2 regions of the Hafnia sp. CBA7124 genome follow, and region 2 is predicted to be linked to the other one. Evidence: predicted binding sites of a transcription regulator. Region 2 holds the regulator's gene; the other holds the start of a gene.
The links. The regulator Fur, encoded in region 2, represses iron uptake genes when iron is present. The targets are predictions, from matches to a motif close to ATAATAATGAGAACNACTATCAA.
Positions count from the first base shown of each region.

Region 1 (6,134 bases), 560 kb from region 2:
GCGACGTAAACGGTATGCGAAGGTGGCGGAATTGGTAGACGCGCTAGCTTCAGGTGTTAGTGTCCTTACGGACGTGAGGGTTCAAGTCCCTCTCTTCGCACCAAATAACCACGATGATTTATGCTTCACAGCATCTTGCGAAGGTGGCGGAATTGGTAGACGCGCTAGCTTCAGGTGTTAGTGTTCTTACGGACGTGAGGGTTCAAGTCCCTCTCTTCGCACCAAGCTGGTGAGCATAGTCAAACTGCAGTACAGAAAAGTAATCTGATGTGCGAAGGTGGCGGAATTGGTAGACGCGCTAGCTTCAGGTGTTAGTGTTCTTACGGACGTGAGGGTTCAAGTCCCTCTCTTCGCACCAACAGATTGTTTCTTCTTCCTCAGCGAGTCTTCTTAAAATCCCTCTATTTTACTATTCGCTTTCAATTTAAATAATTTCTCGCTCGTATACCCGCATATTAAATCCCAAAGTAATTGTAATTTAATGAAATTGTCGCTAACCCTCCCGCCAGAGCCAGCCCTGATGGAAGCAGCACATAGTTGCGCAGACGTGGATTAAACAGCATCGCCAACGTGACCAACATGGCCAGCACCATCATGCCTTTTAAAAAAGATAGATTCAGATTGGAAACAATCAGCATGGGCAGCACTAACGTCGGCAAGCTTATCCCCCAAATCCCGCTAAGAGATTTGCAGACCCATAAACTTATCCCCCACACCACCAGAAACGCCATCGCAGCAATCAGCATAATCCGCACCATAAATGATAATAATTCCCAATATCATATACTGAGTCATAAACCGTTTCACCCATGAATTATGTATGTGTAAAGGCATTAAATCGGCAGGACACGCAAAGGCACTGTACGATATTCACTCAAAAAAAGGCGATATAACCCACATTGATTACAAGCGCATGACATCTTAGATCAAAGCTGTTAGTTTTATCGCCACATCAGACATCCCTAAGAAAATTCTTGTCTAACAGCTAACATATTACTGCCATTTTCTATTTTTATTTTGAGCGATATTGACAGTCACGAGCCTTATTTAATGAACGCAAAAAACTACGACGACCTATTAAATAGCAAAAGCCATATGACATTCTTGCTATTTATCCTGTTAAATGGTGCTACATCGTTTTATGCGCTGCTCAATCCATTACAGACAGATCCGCCGTATACGTTTGCAGGCATTGGCGTTTTTGTCTTTTGCCTATTCTCGTCCATATCATTGATATGGCATCGCGACAAATATCTGCTGAAGCTCAACGTTGCTTCTCTATTGCTAGGATTGCTATGGTCGTTTCATATAGCAGCTAAATATCAGCATGTTGACGCCAACAGCCATGAGTTTTTATTGATCAATCTGTTCAGCATATTTTTTATTGCAGCCGTCGCGCTTTCTGACAACTTATTAGCGTTTTGCCTTAATGCCGTTCCCGTCGCAATAACCGTTATTGTGTTGGAAGATTTCCACAATATGACGCGTATTTTATTCGTTCTCACATTACCGATCATTGCGTTGTCATTGCATCACGCAATGACGCGGCGGCGTGAGGCATTTACACGCAGACTAGTCACTCAGTTGGAGCAAGACAGAGCGCGATTCAGCGATCTCAGCATGATTGATCCCCTTACCACGCTGCTTAACCGCCGTGGCCTCGAGTTTCAATTCCATCATATGGGCAGCGATTGTGACACTGAGCATAAACACTTTGTTGTCATGTTAGATATTGATTTCTTTAAACTCTATAACGATCACTACGGGCATCAATACGGTGATATAGCATTAAAAAGTATTGCTCAAATTATCAAAGAAGCCGTTCGTACTAGAGATTTAGCCATTCGTTATGGCGGTGAAGAGTTTTTACTTATTTTACGCGATGCGTCTGAAAGTCTCGCGATACAAATATGTGAGCATATTCGTTTGCATGTAGAACAGTTGGCGTTAATCAATGAATACCAGCCAAATGGAAGCAACGTGGTAACAATTTCAGCGGGGCTTTCAGAGATGCATGGCAATAATTTAGAAAATGCCATAACGCGTGCCGATCAAGCGCTGTACATATCAAAACAGAAAGGTCGTAATAGAGTTTTATTGCAAAAAGAAACCTAATTTCTTTTTATAATCTGCTAGATAGGAAAATAATTTCTATCTAGCTAAGCACAACCTATTCGTAGATATGTTGATTAAAAGATAAATTATTAAAAAAAATATAGTCCCGTAACGTAACTCACCGTCCTTTACTTGCCGACATTGTGGCGTCAACGATGTTTATGCTGGTCATTTAGCTTAGCCATCACCACCAGTTTTCAATTTTCACCTAAATGAGCGCTATGACACATTTCGTTCAACCACCATCTTGCGATTGATAATAGTTATCAGTACTATTGCGTTTTGATACTTGATCTCTAGGGTGTTGTGGTGAAGATAACTGCGCTGACTGAATTTGATGCCTACTTTCCAGCCGTCTTTCCTGCTTTTCCGCCAGAAGCGGAAGAGCTCACTGCGCTTTTTAGCCAGCACTACCCTCATTTTCTCACCACGTTCTTGATCGATGAATCAGCAGCTAGCCACGATTTATCTGCTATGCAATGGTCAACGGCAGAAACCTACGCCAAGCTCATGGCAAACTATCAGCAAGAACACTACGCTGAATACCCTGATAAAACGCCGGAAGCCAAACCGTTAGAATCCCTGTGGGCGCAGTGGTATTTTGGGTTATTGGTGCCGCCAATGATGCTGTTGCTACTTCAGCAATCAGCCCCTCTCGATCCACATATTCGGCAGTTCAAAGTTCGCTTCCATGAAAGTGGACGCCCTGAGGCATTTATCTATTATCCGCAGTTAATAGCCGGTGACGCCCGTAACAGCACTCCTCTACAGCGTATGGTGTCCTTAGTTGAGCGTCATCTGATTCCAGCAGTAAACGCCATTGCGCGCCAAGGCGTTTTAAACGCTAAGCTGATGTGGAGCAATATTGGCTATGTGATGCATTGGTATTTAGGAGAATTACGTCCCCTGATTGGTGATGTGCTTTTCTCGCAGCTCGAACAGGCTCTCTTTTTCTCCGCCTCTTTCCCCGACGGCCAAGACAACCCACTCTATCGCACCGTACTGATGCGTAACGGTACTATTCAGCGCCGAACCTGCTGCCAACGCTATAAGCTGCCTAAGATGAAAGAGTGCGGTGATTGTCCGCTCACGCTGGGTTAAAAAGCGGAGTCAACTTAAAACATTCTTATCTATTACTACTAAATCAAGTAATAGCTTTCTTGATCGGCGTCAGAAGAATTCCCCCTTCATTACGTATCCTTATGCGACTTAAAAACAAAGGATATGTTTTCAATGAACTGGTATATCAAAGTATTAAAAAATTACGCCACCTTCAGTGGCCGGGCTCGGCGCAAAGAGTATTGGATGTTTGCACTTATCCAGGGCACCGTTTGGGCCATACTGTATGTTCTGATGCTCACATCTGATAGCTCACTGATTGCTGGTATCTTCATTGTATTTGTACTTGCGACTCTTGTTCCTAGTTTGGCTGTCGTCGTAAGAAGATTGCATGACATCGAGCGCTCAGGATGGTTTTATTTCATTAGCTTTATTCCCGTTGTCGGCCCGATCATTTTGCTAGTCTGGTCTTGCAAAGCAGGGACCACGGGCGCCAACCGTTATGGCGCAGACCCAAAAGCTGAGCAACCTGCTGGCATCATTCAATAAGATCTCCTCGCCGCTAACCCACCCATCGGTGGGTTAGACTGCCTTATATATAAATAGAATTAATACCTTACCTGTTAATAACCATTACTCGATTAATTTCATTGAGTTATTTATGGTTATTCTTAAATTACTCTCATGAATTCGTGACGTAGATCACAAAGAAAAATAGTTTCCCCTCCTCTGCTTGAATAAAAGCTACCAAAGCTAACGAGAATAATTATCATTCTGTATCGCATTTGATATAGCGATGTCATTGACTGGTTAACATCCGGCGATGACCAGATTGCTCACAATTAATTATTAGATCTTCGTGCTTTTTCAAGCAGGGATAATTAGATGAAATACAAAGCGTTTATTAACTCTTCGTTGAAAGCGGCGTTGCCAATCGGTTGTTTGGTATTCCCTTTGAGCGTCTTCGCAGATACAGCAACAAATACCGCAGCAGCAGACGATGCAGACAAAATCGTTGTCAGCGCCAAATCCAGCCTCCCACCGCTGGGAAGCTACGAAAATACCGGCACAAAATCCGATCTGACCGCGCAAGATACTCCGCAAACTATCAACACCGTTGAAGGCCAAGAACTCGACGAGCGCGGCATCAGCTCACTAAACGAAGCGCTGCGCTACGTATCGGGTGTAACCACTGAAAACCGTGGTGGCGCCATCACACGTTTTGATGAATTCACCATTCGTGGATTCAAAAACAGCGAAAACTATCTCGACGGCCTACAACTGCCTTACAACGAATGGAACATTCAAGGCCAAGTTGATACCTACATGCTCGATCGTATCGAAGTCATGAAAGGCCCCGCATCAGTTTTATACGGTAACGCCTCACCAGGCGGTATCGTCAACATGATCAGTAAAAAACCACAGAAAAACCAAAATACCGACGTAGAATTTGATACCGGCAGCGATAATCGTCGCGAAGGGAAAATCGATTCAACCGGACAAATTGGCGATAGCGACGTCAGCTACCGCTTTGTGGGCTTAGCCGGTGCCGTTGATGGGCAGGCCGAAGGCTCCAAAGATGAGCGCTATCTGTTAGCGCCTTCTCTGCGTTGGGATATCGACGATAACAATAGCCTGTTGCTACAAGCCTTCTTCCAGAACGATCCTAATGCCGGCGTTTATACCTCTCTGCCAGGCGAAGGCACCTTCAAGTATTCTCCTTATGGCAAACTGCCGACTGACGTTTATCTGGGCGATCACAATTGGGAAGCCTATAAGCGTAAACAAGAATCTGTCGGCTACCAGTTCGATCACCGCTTCAGCGATGAGTGGTCTTTCACGCAGAAAGCTCGCTTTATGCATATCACGGCCTATCAGGAAAACACCTACAGCACCGGTCTTGCTGATGATGGCCGCACTCTCGGTCGTCGTATGTACATGACCGATGAGAGCATGGATTCCTTCAACATTGATAACCAGATTGCCGGTAAATTTGATACCGCGTTCCTGCGCCACAATGTGTTGCTGGGCTTCGATTACCAGTGGCAGAACAACAAAACCGAGTATCAGGATGCCGCTGCGCCAAGCATCGATATCTTCGATCGCAATAACCACGAAATTAACCGCGGCAATATTGCCTGGGATCCGTCACTGGCCACCAACGTGCGCTATTCAATGCACCAGAACGGCTACTACTGGCAGGACTCTATCGATCTCGACAAGCTGACCATCTTGGCCGGTGGTCGTTATGACCAATACGAGAAGCGCACCTACGGCCTGCAATACGGTGCCAATACAGATGAAACTTTCTCTCAAAGCAAGTACACCCAGCGCTATGGCGCGATGTACCACTTTGAAAACGGCATCTCCCCGTACGTTGCTTACTCAGAAGGCTTTGAGCCTTTAGCTGGGCGTAACAAAAGCGGTGGCTCTTACAAACCAGAAACCAGCAAGATGTGGGAAGGTGGGGTGAAATTTGCCACACCAAGCCAGAACACCATCTTCACGGCCGCTGTGTTTGATATCAAAAAAGAGAATGCGCTGACCTCTAACCCGAACGGCGTTGATCCCTACGAGAAGTATCAAAGTGGCGAAATCGAGTCGAAAGGCTACGAGTTTGAACTGCGCACTTCCCCGCTGGAAAACCTGCTGTTGACGGCGAACTACGCTTATACCGACGTGAAGATTACCGAAGATGCTAACAAAGCGTTGATCGGCAACCGTCCGGTACAAACGGCTAAAGACAACGCTAGCGCATGGGCTAACTACACCATTGACGATACCTTCCTGCGCGGGCTCACCGTCGGTGCCGGTATCCGTTACATCGGTCGTATGGAAGCTAACCAGAGTAATACTGAGCAGTTGCCAGCCGTTACGCTGTATGACATGGCTGCGTCATATGAGTTAGGTAACCTAACGCCTGCGCTGGATAACGCCACGCTGAAAATGGCGGTGAATAA
Region 1 is NZ_AP017469.1:659,877-666,010, reverse strand. Features, by position in the region: tRNA gene CPY98_RS03145 (tRNA-Leu) at 17-103, shown strand; tRNA gene CPY98_RS03140 (tRNA-Leu) at 138-224, shown strand; tRNA gene CPY98_RS03135 (tRNA-Leu) at 272-358, shown strand; gene CPY98_RS03130 (DUF1435 family protein) at 456-746, opposite strand; gene CPY98_RS03125 (GGDEF domain-containing protein) at 1,051-2,115, shown strand; gene fhuF (siderophore-iron reductase FhuF) at 2,425-3,216, shown strand; gene CPY98_RS03115 (DUF805 domain-containing protein) at 3,349-3,723, shown strand; gene CPY98_RS03110 (TonB-dependent siderophore receptor) at 4,060-6,134, shown strand, end outside.
Region 1: fhuF (siderophore-iron reductase FhuF) is a predicted target of Fur. The motif match lies at 2,369-2,391, and genes of this name have one in related genera.

Region 2 (6,134 bases):
CGTTGACCTCAGTAAAGGCGTTGCGCTGGATCTTACCGTTCTGAACAGCGCCACGGCAGAAGCCGCACAGCAGCGTTTCGCGCTGTTAGGTGTGAAAAACGATGCCAAAGGCTATCCAATCAAAACGGTGATTGCGGTTAATAACTTCAAAGGCGACTTAGCGGTTCCGGGGGCTTACGAGCTGAAGATCGGGCCAAAGGGGGCTGAAGTCATTGGTTACGATCAGGCTGGCGTTTTCTACGGCTTACAGTCCATCCTTTCTCTGGTGCCAAGCGATGGCAGCATGAAGATTGCAACCTTAGATGCGAAAGACGCGCCGCGTTTCCAATACCGTGGCATCTTCTTGGACATCGGGCGTAACTTCCATTCCAAAGAAGCGGTACACCGCCTGCTAGACCAGATGGCGGCGTACAAGATGAACAAATTCCACTTCCATCTGACCGATGACGAAGGCTGGCGTATTGAGATCCCTGGCCTGCCAGAGCTTATCGATGTGGGCTCAAAACGCTGCCACGATCTGAGCGAGAAAGAGTGCCTGCTACCACAGCTAGGCTCAGGACCTGATGCTAACAATAATGGTTCTGGCCATCTGTCTCGCGCTGAATATATCGATATCGTGAAATATGCTCAGGCACGTCAGATCGAAGTAATCCCTGAAATCGATATGCCTGCGCATGCTCGTGCGGCGGTGATTTCGATGGAAGCGCGTTATGACAAACTGAAAGCCGCTGGTGACGAGAAGGGCGCTAACGAATTCCGTTTGGTTGATCCTACGGATACGTCAAACACCACGTCTGTGCAGTTCTATGATCGTAAGAGCTATTTGAACCCATGCTTAGATTCCTCTAAGCGCTTTGTCGATAAAGTGATCGGCGAAGTGGCGCAGATGCACAAAGAGGCGGGGCAGCCATTAACCACGTGGCACTTCGGCGGTGATGAAGCTAAGAATATCCGCTTAGGGCCGGGTTATCAGGATAAGAATGGCAAGATTGAGCCGGGCAAAGGCATTATCGATCAGAGCAAAGAGGATAAGCCATGGGCGCAGTCTCAGGTTTGCCAGACCCTAATTAAGAGCGGCAAAGTGGAAGATATGGAGCATCTCCCAAGCCACTTTGCGATTGAAGTCAGCCAGATCGTCAATAAGCACGGCATTGAAAAAATGCAGGCGTGGCAGGATGGCCTGAAGGATGCCAAAGACGCGAAGGCATTTGCCACCAAGCGCGTGGGTGTTAACTTCTGGGATACGCTCTATTGGGGCGGTTTTGATACCGTAAACGACTGGGCGAACAAAGGCTATGAAGTGACGGTTTCTAACCCAGACTACGTCTACATGGATTTCCCGTATGAGGTGAATCCACAGGAAAATGGCTACTACTGGGGAACTCGCTTTAACGATGAGCGTAAGATCTTCAGTTTCGCGCCAGACAACATGCCACAGAATGCGGAAACTTCCGTAGACCGTGACGGCAATTTCTTTACCGCGAAAAGCGATAAGCCATGGCCGGGCGTTTATGGACTCTCAGCGCAGCTGTGGAGTGAAACCACGCGCACCGACGAAATGATGGAGTATAAAATTTATCCTCGCGTTATGACGGTGGCGGAGCGCGGATGGCATCGCGCGGGTTGGGAGCAGGACTACAAAGCGGGCCGTGAATATAAAGGCGGAGAAACCGACTTGGTCGACAAAAAATCTCTGCTGAGTGATTGGCAGCGCTTTGCCAACCTGATGGGACAGCGTGAGCTGGCGAAAATGGATAAAGCTGGTGTGGAATATCGCCTGCCGGTTCCTGGAGCAAAAGTTGTGGGCGGGAAACTGGAAGCCAACATTGCGCTGCCAGGGTTGGGGATTGAATACTCCGTAGACGGTGGCAAGCAGTGGCAGCGTTATGATGCTAAAGCTCAACCAACCGTTTCTGGCGACGTTCAAATTCGTTCAGTAAGCCCAGACGGCAAGCGCTATAGCCGCGTAGAACCGGTACAGGCGTGATATCGAGATAGGTACGCAAGGTATTCTCTGCTCCGGTGGGGTAGGGAATGCCGCAATAACGTATTAACGCAGTGATTTTTAATACCGTTTCATCATCATTATTGTTGCTATGGTACCTGCCGAAGCCATATGAGTGATTTAGTTGTGAGTTGCTTAGCCCCCTGCCTGAGGGGCTTTTTTTTGTCTGTTTTTCGACGAGAAAACGAAGATGGTGGATTTCAGGCAATAAAAAAGCGACCCTCAGGTCGCCTCATTACACTCGCGAGCGCTTACTCTCTGCCATCGTGCAGACTTTCGTCTTCGCGGCAATCACCTTCAGCGCAGTGGCCATACAGGTACAGGCTGTGGTTGGTCAGTTGGATACCATATTTTTTAGCGATTTCGTGCTGACGCTTTTCGATGGAGTCGTCGCTAAATTCGATCACTTTACCGCAGTCTAAGCAGATCAGATGATCATGGTGATGCTGTTGAGTCAGTTCAAATACGGATTTTCCGCCTTCAAAATTGTGACGAGTCACAATTCCAGCGTCGTCGAACTGGTTCAGTACACGGTAAACGGTGGCTAAGCCGATTTCTTCACCCATATCGATCAGCTTCTTATACAGATCTTCTGCGCTGACGTGGTGGCAAGTTGGATCTTGCAGAACTTCCAGAATCTTAAGACGCGGAAGCGTGACTTTAAGTCCAGCCTTCTTTAAAGCAGTGTTGTTATCTGTCATTCGGATTCTGTCCCGTTACTTAGCTCGAAGACGTTTAGGATAGCCTGCATTTGCTGCCTACGTTGCCCTAATTGTCACCGAACTGAAAATATAATTGAGATTCATTATAAGGCTGATGGCGGTAAATGGAAACCGCAGTGTGTTAACAACTTGGACGGAATTACAAGGTGGAAATAAAACGTAACACACTGACAAATATGTAACTCTGCTGGTGGCGGGGGCTAGAGCGGGAAAAATGAGTTACATAGATGTTGCAAGTTGCTTTCGCCAATCGCTGAAATACCCGCTGACTTATGCAGTCAGCGGGCACAATTTCAGATTAGCCAGCCAGCTCAGCCAAGCTCATCTCTTCGGAAATTTGTTTCACCCACGCATCAACACGCGTTGCGGTGAGTTCAGGCTGGCGATCTTCGTCAATAGCCAAACCAACGAAGGTTTTGTCATCAACCAGCGCTTTAGACGCTTCAAAATGGTAACCCGCCGTTGGCCAGTGACCAACGATAGTCGCGCCGCGTGGCTCGATCAAATCACGGATGGTGCCCATAGCGTCGCAGAAGTACTCTGCATAGTCTTCTTGGTCGCCGCAGCCAAACAGAGCAACCAGTTTACCGTTGAAGTCGATCTCTTCCAGAGAAGGGAAGAAATCATCCCAGTCACACTGAGCTTCACCGTAATACCACGTTGGGATGCCAAGCAGAAGAATATCGAATGCTTCGATGTCTTCTTTGCTGCTTTTGGCAATGTCATGAACTTCAGCAACGTCTTTTCCGAGTTGCTTTTGGATCATCTTAGCGATGTTTTCCGTGTTGCCCGTGTCGCTGCCAAAGAAAATGCCTACGATTGCCATGTCGCGTTTATACCTTTTATATCAAATAATTAAACTAGAATCTTGAGAAAGACCAGTACGTACTTTACGCACTATAGCACTTTAAACCGTATCGATTTGTCGTCATTGTGTGCTGGTGGCGTTAAGATTTTAAAATCTGATTGAGTAAAATTTGTTCAATCAATTCACTGCGGCTAATGTTTTGTTCCTGAGCCAAACGATTCAGCATTTCAACCGCTTCTTCGTTAATCTTTAGCTCGACGCGACGCAGTCCTTTCACTTTATCGCGGCGCAGTTGGTTGCGTTTGTTAATTCTTAGCTGTTCATCCCGAGATAACGGGTTAGTTTTCGGGCGACCCGGACGACGTTCATCTGCGAACAGATCCAGAGTCGTGCGGTCCGTTTGTTCTTTGGCCATATCAGGTAGCGGTACTACAAGGAGAATTTTGAATCTGCGTAACGAATCAGATCATGATTAACATACTAGGGCCATTCACCCTTTACCGGCACTATCCTTGAACAGCAAAACTGCCTGCCAGAATAATAGCGCGCCATAATACCCCAGCGCCCCCAGCTGCGACAATCCTTAATCTTACTTACCTCACTGATGAATGGTGATTTTTTCTACAGTGAGGCTGTCGTTAAGATTAAGTTAGGTCGTGAAGGCGACAAAATTAAGCTGTTTGACTTATTCATCGCTGTCGAGAAAACGGTGCAGCGTGCGTAGCACCAGCTCTGGCTTTTCTGCATGCAGCCAGTGGCCCGTACCGGCTACCACGTGAGCTTTAGCATGAGGAAACTGGCGCGCAATGGCGGCGCGATGAATATCTTGGATGTAGGGCGATAAGCCACCTTTGATAAACATCGCAGGGCCTTGGTAAGGCGTTACTTCTTGCCAGCCCACGATATTTTCGTATTGCTCCCACAGAACGGGCACGTTAAATAGCCATTCGCCCTCCTGAAAAGATTTCAGTAAAAACTGTATTACACCTTCTTCTTGGATGTAGCTGCGCATGATTTCAGCGGCCTCTTGGCGACGCGTCAGCCGTGCATCCGTCACTGCGTTGATAGCTGCAAAAATCGTATCGTGACGACGAACCTGATAGTCAACGGGCGCAATGTCCAGCAAGGCAAGGCGGCGAATACGCTCGGGGGCAAGTGCAGCTAACGTCATCGCGGCTTTTCCGCCCATTGAGTGCCCAATGACATCCAACTGCGGTAACGAAAGATCGTCGATCAACGCCAGTAAATCTTCGGCCATCGCGGCATAATCCATGCGCTCTGAGCGCGGCGAGTGGCCATGATTGCGCATATCAACCTGAATCACACGGCGATCGCTGCGCAAGTCTCGGCCCAATACGCCAAGATTATCCAGACTGCCGAATAAACCGTGGATCAATAATGCCGGTGGAAACTGGGCTTGCTGGGCTGGAATATGTTCGCGGTAGTTGAGTTTCATATCGTTAGGTCTATTCGTGGTGTCTATTCGCGGGCTTCATGCGCTAAACATGCGGCAACGGAGTGCGACAAATCTTATGTTGTAACAAATAGGTTACCACGACTAAGCATGATTGTTAGCCATCGAGTGTTATCCAGCAAAATTTAAGGGTATTCTTTCCATAAGTTTGGGAAAAAACTCACTGAATTGATCAGAGCATCGGGTTTACGCTATCCGCATGAGGCGTTTGACTTTATAATCCTGCTGATTAAGTCGTAAACCTGTATTGGATAATGATGAAAACTATTGAAGTCGACGAGGAGCTGTACCGCTACATTGCAAGCCACACGCAAAGTATCGGTGAGAGTGCTTCTGACATATTGCGCCGCCTGCTGAAAGTCTCTGAACATAAAGCCACTGCTGCTCCGGCTGTGACGCCTGCCGTCATCGCTGCGCCAGTGGCTGCTGCGGTATCTGCCCGTCCGGTAGATCGCGTTCGTACCATGCGTGAACTGTTGCTTTCTGATGAATATGCAGAGCAGAACAAAGCGGTAAACCGCTTCATGCTGGTACTTTCAACCCTTTACTCCATTGATAACCAAGGGTTCGCTGCGGCAACGGAATCCTTGCATGGCCGCACGCGCGTCTATTTCGCCGGTGACCAGCAAACGCTGCTGCAAAACGGCACGCATACCAAGCCTAAACATGTTGCGGGCACGCCTTACTGGGTGATCACTAACACCAACACCGATCGCAAGCGCAGCATGATTGAACACATTATGCAGGCGATGCAGTTCCCAGCCGAACTGATTGAAAAAGTTTGCGGAACCATCTAATTCAAGAACTGCCTAATCGCAAGCACTGGCAACGCGATTAGGCACTCAACCATATAAGCGTAATAGCGTAGGGAGTAGTGACCATGGCAAATCACCCCCGTGCCGGGCAGCCTGCCCAGCAGAGCGATTTGATTAACGTGGCACAACTGGTTTCTCAATACTATGTATTGACGCCGGAAGTGGGTAACACGTCGCATGCGGTAAAATTCGGGACTTCAGGTCACCGTGGCAGCGCTCAGCGTCATAGCTTTAACGAAGCGCACATTTTAGCTATTGCGCAGGCAATTGTTGAAGTGCGTAAAGCGAATGGCATCGAAGGTCCGTGTAT
Region 2 is NZ_AP017469.1:1,216,464-1,222,597, forward strand. Features, by position in the region: gene CPY98_RS05670 (beta-N-acetylhexosaminidase) at 1-1,987, shown strand, start outside; gene fur (ferric iron uptake transcriptional regulator) at 2,257-2,706, opposite strand; gene fldA (flavodoxin FldA) at 3,026-3,553, opposite strand; gene ybfE (LexA regulated protein) at 3,675-3,950, opposite strand; gene ybfF (esterase) at 4,221-4,991, opposite strand; gene seqA (replication initiation negative regulator SeqA) at 5,267-5,806, shown strand; gene pgm (phosphoglucomutase (alpha-D-glucose-1,6-bisphosphate-dependent)) at 5,890-6,134, shown strand, end outside.